Regions from separate parts of the Streptomyces sp. NPDC046909 genome, predicted to be linked through region 1. Evidence: riboswitches for the same ligand, from Rfam matches in the RefSeq annotation. Region 1 holds a riboswitch; the other holds the start of a gene.
The links. A riboswitch is a leader RNA that binds a small molecule or an ion and turns the genes downstream of it on or off. The one in region 1 is predicted to bind cyclic di-AMP.
Positions count from the first base shown of each region.

Region 2: another riboswitch for cyclic di-AMP. It lies ahead of ABZ928_RS13080 (M23 family metallopeptidase); the one in region 1 lies ahead of ABZ928_RS29635 (C40 family peptidase).

Region 1 is NZ_JBEYXC010000009.1:304,959-308,633, reverse strand. It holds gene ABZ928_RS29655 (8-amino-7-oxononanoate synthase) at 1-118, shown strand, start outside; gene ABZ928_RS29650 (DUF397 domain-containing protein) at 155-388, opposite strand; gene ABZ928_RS29645 (helix-turn-helix transcriptional regulator) at 398-1,267, opposite strand; gene ABZ928_RS29640 (ATP-binding protein) at 1,480-1,938, shown strand; gene ABZ928_RS29635 (C40 family peptidase) at 2,007-2,480, opposite strand; cyclic di-AMP (ydaO/yuaA leader) riboswitch at 2,484-2,696, opposite strand; gene ABZ928_RS29630 (hypothetical protein) at 2,975-3,289, opposite strand; gene ABZ928_RS29625 (ATP-dependent Clp protease proteolytic subunit) at 3,297-3,675, opposite strand, start outside.
Region 2 is NZ_JBEYXC010000003.1:911,088-914,762, reverse strand. It holds partial or broken gene ABZ928_RS13085 (aldo/keto reductase) at 1-248, opposite strand, end outside; gene ABZ928_RS13080 (M23 family metallopeptidase) at 356-1,396, opposite strand; cyclic di-AMP (ydaO/yuaA leader) riboswitch at 1,408-1,566, opposite strand; gene ABZ928_RS13075 (PP2C family protein-serine/threonine phosphatase) at 1,769-2,881, opposite strand; tRNA gene ABZ928_RS13070 (tRNA-Met) at 3,001-3,074, opposite strand; gene ABZ928_RS13065 (alginate lyase family protein) at 3,152-3,675, opposite strand, start outside.

The DNA of each region.
Region 1 (3,675 bases):
CTTCCGGCCCCCTTCCGTGCCCGACGGCATCTCACGGCTCAGGCTGACCGCCCGCGCGGACCTCTCCGAGGCGCAGATCGAACGCGCTGTACAGGTGATCGGTGAGACACGACCATGAGTCGGCGTGACACGGCCGTGCTTCGGACGGAGTGGCTCAGAACGCGGCCGTGAACCCCGCCCAGCTCTCGGGGGAGAAGAGCAGCGCGGGTCCGGACGGGTTCTTGGAGTCGCGCACGGCGAGCAGACCGGCCTGGGGGCCGGTCAGCGGCCGAGCCGTCTCCACACAGTTGTTCGCACCGGTGCTGTAGCTGCTGCGCAGCCATCGCACGACGTGCAGATCCGTACTGGAATCGGTACTGGAAGGTACGTTCCGAGGCATTGCGGACATGGTGCCTCCTTACGCGCCGTCACCTATCCCGGCGATGTAATCCAACGAGTCCTCGGGCGAAAGGGCGTGGATCTGAAGGGTGTTGAAGGCCTCCGTGTAGGCCTGGAGGTCTTCTTTCCGTTCGAGGTAGAGGCTACTCGTCATGTGGTCGAGAACAACCACGTCCAGATCAGATGTGCTCGGAAAAGAGAAGATTACGAAAGGCCCGGTGATGCCGATGTGCGCTCCCGCGGCGAACGGCAGCACCTGAAGCCTCACTTGGGGCAGCCGCGCCGCCTCGATCAGTCTCCGCAGCTGCCGCGCCATCGTCGCGGGCCCGCCGATCTCCCGGCGCAGCACCGCCTCGTCCAGCACCGCGCTCAGCTCCAACGGCGGCTGGGCCCGCAGTACGTCCTGCCTGGCCAGCCGCACCTCGACCAGCGCGTCCAGTCTGTCGTCGGTGTCCGCGTCGAGCCCGCCCACCGCGGCCCGGGTCACCGCGCGCGCGTACTCCGGTGTCTGCAACAGCCCCGGCACCACCGAGGTCTCCAGCGTGCGCATCGCGCTCGCCTGGGACTCCAGACTGATGAAGTCGCGGTACGTCGTCGGCAGTACCCCGCGGTACTGGTGCCACCAGTGGTGCCGTCCGCCCCCTTCGTCGGACCCCGCCAACACCAGCAGCAGCTCACGCAGTTGGCCGTCGCGCACCTCGTAGACGTCCAGGAGTAACCGCACATCGGCCGGTTTCACTCCGCTCGCGCCCGTCTCGATCCGGCTCACCTTGGACTGGTGCCAGCCCGCCAGCCGGGCCGCCTCACCACTGGTGAGCCCCGCACCCGTGCGCAACGCACGCAGTTCGGCGCCCAGTTTCCGGCGGCGTACCGCGGGACCGTGCTGCATGGGCTACTCCTTACTCCTTACGGGCCGCTCAAATACGGTTTTCCGTCGGAGAGTTCACCGCTTCGAGCGACAGATATATGCATATCTTGGTGGATCGGCACCGTGACGGGCCTGGTAATGGCAGTCTGGCGGCGAAGCACCAGTCCGGGACCGTACTCGAACCATCCGCTCCGTGTCGGACTGCGGTCCCGTGGGAAAGGGACGACGTCGCCATGGCAGACCATCTGGAAGCATCCGTCACTCTGCCGAGCGATCCCGCCTCGGTCTCCGCGGCCCGCACCTATGTCATCGGCACCCTGGCGGAATGGGGTCTGCCGGCGGACACCGAGGTGGCGGAGACGATCCGGCTCATCGTCTCCGAACTCGCCACCAACGCCGTACAGCACACCTTCGGGCAGTCACCCACCTTCACGGTGGACATCCATCTCGACCGTGACGAACAACTGCGCATCGGCGTCACCGACAGCCACCCCCGCTTCCCCAAACGCCTGCCGGCCGCTGTCCAGCAGGACAACGGCCGAGGCATGGTCATCATTCGGTGGCTCACCGCCGAGTGCGGCGGAAAACTGAGAGTGCGGCCCACGCGCGAGGGGGGCAAGACGGTTTCCATCGAACTGCCTTGGACCGTCCCGGCGGAGCCGGTGTCAGCGGCGGGGCAGCAGGAACCGTAGGCGGGGCGCTACGGCGGCCCCGCGAGGGTGGCGGCGGGTCAGGTCGCCGTCACCCCCGCGGGATCGGGTCACTTGACCCGGCCGTACCAGACGCTCTTCGTCCAGATCTTCTCCAGCTTCACGACCTCCCCGGTCTTCGGGGAGTGCCAGATCTTCCCCTTCCCCGCGTAAATACCGACGTGGTACACGTTCGACCCCGAGTGGAAGAACACGAGGTCTCCGGCCTTGCGGCTGCCGGAGGAGATGTGGCGGGTCTTGTTGTACTGCTGGGCCGCCGTACGAGGCAGTTTTTTGCCGGCCTTCTTGTACGAGTAGAGCGTGAGCCCCGAGCAGTCGAAGCGGTGCGGCCCCGCGGCGCCGTACTTGTACGGGGAGCCCTTTTTGGAGGCCGCTACCTGGAGTGCCTTCGTCGCCGGTGTCGCGGCCTCGGCATCGGACGCGAGGCCCGGGACCACGAGGGAGCCGCCCACTGCGGCGAGGGTGAGAGCCGAAGCCGTACCGGCTCGGGCCATCAGCGACGGGACACGATTGAGCGCAGTCATGCGCAACCCTTCGTCAGCCGCCTGTGAAGGATGACCTGTCGGATTCGGGCTGGCGAAGTTGCCCGGCCGCAAACTGCGGCTTCACCCCAAGGGCTGCTCGGAACGGCCGATGAAGGCTGCTCCGGCGACCCGTCGTGCTTGGGTCCTCCACTCCTGCCGATCCACTCCTGTCGACTCGGTCATCCGGGCGGCGGCAGGACTCGGCGTCCACCCGGACCGCCCCGCCGCTGTGGCGGGGGCTTGTCGTCAGACAGGGATCTTCACGCACTCAATGCCGAAAAACCCAATGGAATCGGGGATTTGTGTTGTTACTCACCACTCACCCGTTCGGGTGGACACTCGTCTGTTCGAGGGACTGTCCAGGGGTCCGAGGACGCCCGGACCAGCATCGGAGGCACTCATTCCGGACTCGGGCTACGCGCGTCGCGCAAGCCTGACGGCCCAGTCGAAGGAGAGGCGTCTACTCCGAATGGGGGTACGTCATTTGGTCCGTTTCAACCCCGGTCCGGACACTGCGGCGGCAGGGCGACCCGCGCGGTGCGCCGCTCGCCGTCGAGCACCCGCAGCGCCTGCGCCAGGGTCGCGGCGTGCACCTCGGTCTCGCCGCGCTGATGCATCGTCGCCAGCGCGTCGCGCAGTGCGGCCGCCTTGGCCACGAGCGCCTGGGCGGCCCGCAGTCCGCGGTAGGTGTCGCCGTGGTGCGCCGGGTTGATACGGCCCAGCAGATCGACCACGTCGAGATAACGGTCGATCAACTCGCCCTCGGCGCGCGTCAGGGCGGGCAGCGGTGGGAGTTCGGGTGGGAGCACCGGCCCCTCACCGCCCGGTGGGCGGCGCGGCGGTGGCCTTCCGGCTGGGGATGATCCGGTCCACCAGCCCGTACTCCACGGCCTCTTGGGCGTCCATGATCTTGTCCCGCTCGATGTCCGCGGTGACTTGCTCGTGGCTGCGCCCGGTGTGCCGTACGAGCATCTCCTCCAGGCGGTGGCGGATGCGCCCCAACTCCTCGGCCTGGATGGCCAGATCGCTGGCCTGTCCCTCCACCGGCTCGGGCAGCGACGGCTGATGGATCATCACGCGCGCGCCCGGCAGGGCGAACCGCTTGCCCGGGGTGCCCGCCGCGAGCAGCACCGCGGCCGCCGAACCGGCCTGCCCCAGGCAGATCGTCTCCACGTCGCAGCGGATGTACTGCATC
Region 2 (3,675 bases), on a different contig from region 1:
TCCCCCACTGCCTAAAGGGCGTGGGGGGACCCCCAGCCGATGATGGTCTCGGACTCACCACCGGTGTTGCCGTGCACCCAGTGCGAGTACGAGTCCGCCGTGTCGACGAAGTTGCCGCCCGCCGCCGCGTACGCGTCGAGCACGGCGAAGGACTGCGCCTCGTCGGCGGTCCAGCCGAAGACGTTGCCGCCGAGGGCGAGCGGGAAAACCTCGAGGTCGGACGTGCCCAGCTTGCGAAGAGAAGTCATGTACGGGACCAACACCCGTACCGGAAACCGATATTCCACAAATAACCGGCGGCCCTGACGTCGGGGGGTGTGCGTCAGAACCGCCGGTGCTCAGTCGGAGGCCCGCCTCAGGGGTTCAGCCCCTTGCTCTGCAGCCAGGCCATCGGGTCGATCCCCGTGTCCGCCCCGCCCGGGTGGACCTCCAGGTGCAGATGCGCACCGGTGACGTTGCCCGTCGCGCCCACGCGCCCGATCACATCGCCCGTGCTGACCTTCTGGCCCACGCTGACGCTGATCGAGGACTGGTGGCAGAACCACAGCTGGGTGCCGTCGTCGAGGGTGAGGATCGTGCGGTAGCCGTAGGAACCGGCCCAGCCGGCCTCCGTGATGGTGCCGCTGTGGATCGCCTTGATGAGCGTGCCCGTGGGAGCCGCGAAGTCGAGACCCGTGTGGTAGCCGGAGGACCACAGCGAGCCGGCCTGACCGAAGGTCGAGGTGATCGTGTACGACGACGTCGGCAGCGTGTACTGCTTGGCGAGCTCGGCGAGACGCTTGGCCTCGGCCTCCTGCGCGGCCTTCTTCTCCGCCGCCTTCTTCGCCTCGGCGGCGTCGTCCGCGGCCTTCTTCAGCGCGGCGGCCTCGGCCTTCGCGGTCTCGTCGGCGAGGGCGGTCTGGGTGGCGAGCTGCGCCTTGCTGTCGACCTGGGTCTGCTGGCTCTCGGCCTGCGCCATGATCCGGTTGCGGAGCGTCTCACCCGCGTCCGAGGCGCCCTCGGTCCGGTCCTGCGTGGCGGTCGAGGCGAGGTCGCTGAGCGCGGTCGCGGAGCCCTGCGGGGCCTCGTCCTCGCCGCCGAAGACGCCGCCCACGCTGGGCAGGTCGGGCATCGAGATGGAGACCGGCGGCTTGCCGGTGTTGGCGCTGGCCATGCCGGCCCCGCCGACGGCGGCTATGACACCGACGCCCAGGACGGTGGAGCTGCGGGCGAATCCGTTGCCGCGCTGCTTGGCGACCCGGTGCTTGCCACGTGCCGGCCGGAGGGACTCCTCGGTGGGGTTCCACTCCTCGCGGGGGCCCTCGTCGTGGTGGTAGCTGCCGTAGCCGAAGACATCGGTGGAGGTGCGCTGGCTCGGCACGTACGGGGCCTCGGGGGCAGGCCGGTTTGACGCCACGTGGGCGTGCTCCTTTCCTTCCTTCTCGCCTACCGGGTTAGCTGACGGGTTCGGAGCAGGAAGGTCTCCTACGCGCGTATACCTGCCGTGAGTTCACGGCGGCGTTCGCGCGATTCACCCCAGGGTTGATGGTTCCCCGGCTCCCTTGCGGGATTAAGCGCGTGAGCACGGAGCCGTCTCTTGTGACGGCTGGGACGACCGCGCTGCGTTATCGAACGTTAATAGACCCGGCCTGGGTATTCCAAGCTGTTCCGCTTGATCATTAACGATTTTCGGCTGGACGTACGGGCCATGAGCGGCGAAAAACGGGCGAGTTGACCCAGCGCCGCCACAATCTCAGGAACCTCACAGCCATTGACGGTATGTCAGTTGTTATGCGGAGGGCGGTCGCGCGCTCACCCCGCGTGACCGCCGTACGGCGAGCAGCGCCATGTCGTCCGTCGCGCCGCCCCCGGTGTGCCGGCGGACCTCCGCGACGAGCGTGGCCAGCAGCGCCCCCGGGGCACGGAAGGTCCGCCCCGCGAGCCGCGCCGCCGGATCGTAGAACTCCCCGTGCCGGTCCCGCGCCTCGGACAGCCCGTCGGTGTACAGCAGCAGCGTGGCCCCGCCCGGGAAGCCGGCCTCCTCCGCCCGGTCGGGCCAGCTCCCCAACTCGCCCATGCCGAGCGGCAGCGCGGGCTCGGCGGCGGGCAGCGGCCGCACGGCCCCGTCGGGACAGAGCAGCAGCGGCGGCGGATGGCCGCGGTTGACGATCCGTACGAGCCCGTCGCCGTGCGGGAGTTCGGCGAGTACGGCGGTCGTGAACCCCTCGAAGCCGTCCAGCCCCTCGCGCCGCGTGCCCTCACGCGCCAGCGCCCGCTCAAGGCGCCCCGCGACCGCCTCCAGCGTCTTCTCCTGCTCGGCGGCCTCCCGGAACGCCCCGATGACGACGGCGACCGCGGCGACCGCCCCCATGCCCTTCCCGCGCACGTCCCCGGCCACCAGCCGCACCCCGTACGGGCTGTCCTGCACGGCGTACAGGTCCCCGCCGATGAAGGCGTCCTTCTGCGCGGCCTCGTACCGCACCGCGATCTCGAACCCGCCGATCCGCTCGTCCGGCTCGGGCAGCACCGCCCGCTGGGCGGCCTCGGCGATCTCGCGCTGCGAGGCGAGCCGCTGGTCCCCGCGGCGCACAACCCGGTTGAGGACGGCGGCGAGACCGGCGACCACCGCGACGGTGAGCACCTCGGTGAGCGTGTCCGCGTCCATCTCGAAGCCGAACCGCATATGGACGGTGAAGGCGACGACCAGGGCCACGCCCCCGGTGACGACGGTGCCCGCCAGCGAGTAGAGCGGCGCGGCGATCAGCGGGGCGGCGGTGAAGAAGGGGATCGCGGTGAAGTCGCGGGGGGTGAGGACGTCGTACAAGACACCGCCGACGATCAGCAGCGCGGGGAGGGCACGTACGGCGAAGAGCCGCCACCGCCCCACCGCTTCTTGATCCACATCCCCAGGTTTCCCGGCCCGGCGACGGGCGGCGAGCCGTGTGGCCCGACCGGGGGAGACGCGTCCGGGAAACACTCAGGGCCGGAATCCATTGCTGGACTCCGGCCCTGGGCCTTGAGTAGCGGGGACAGGATTTGAACCTGCGACCTCTGGGTTATGAGCCCAGCGAGCTACCGAGCTGCTCCACCCCGCGTCGGTGAAACCAGCATACGCCATTCGCGGGACGCCCAGCACCACGGTTTATTCGCGGCGCTGATGACCTGGGCTTTTTCAGTCGCCCGGGTTGCCCGCGTGAGTCAGGGTCTCCCAGGAGACGAACAGGTCGTCGGTGCCGGCGGGACGGGTCTCCTCGGCGAGTTTGCGGGCGGCCGGGACGGACAGGTCGAGCCGGTCCTCCAGGTGGTTGAGGGCGACCTCCAGGTCCGGGCCCATGTTCCGGTCCACCTTGCCGCCGCACAGCCACACGGGCGCGGCCTCCCCGGCCTGGTACCGGGAGTGCAGGGCGAGGGTGGCCTTCAGCCGGTCCTTGATCTCGCCGTACAGGTCGACGCCCTGGTGCCAGGCGGTCTCGGCGATATGGGCGGTGGCGGCGATGGAGTAGCCGACGTGCTTGAAGTTGCGGCAGGTCTCCTGGGAGAGGCCGTCCCTGTACGTCTTCTGCCCGAACCAGTACGTCGTCAGCTTGTCCGGCGTGTTCACGCTGGACCCCTTGGGCGTGAGCGGCACCCGCCCGTCCTTCTCCAGATAGAAGTAGGCGGGCACCCTCTCCCGGAAGCGCTCCACGGCGTGGTCGA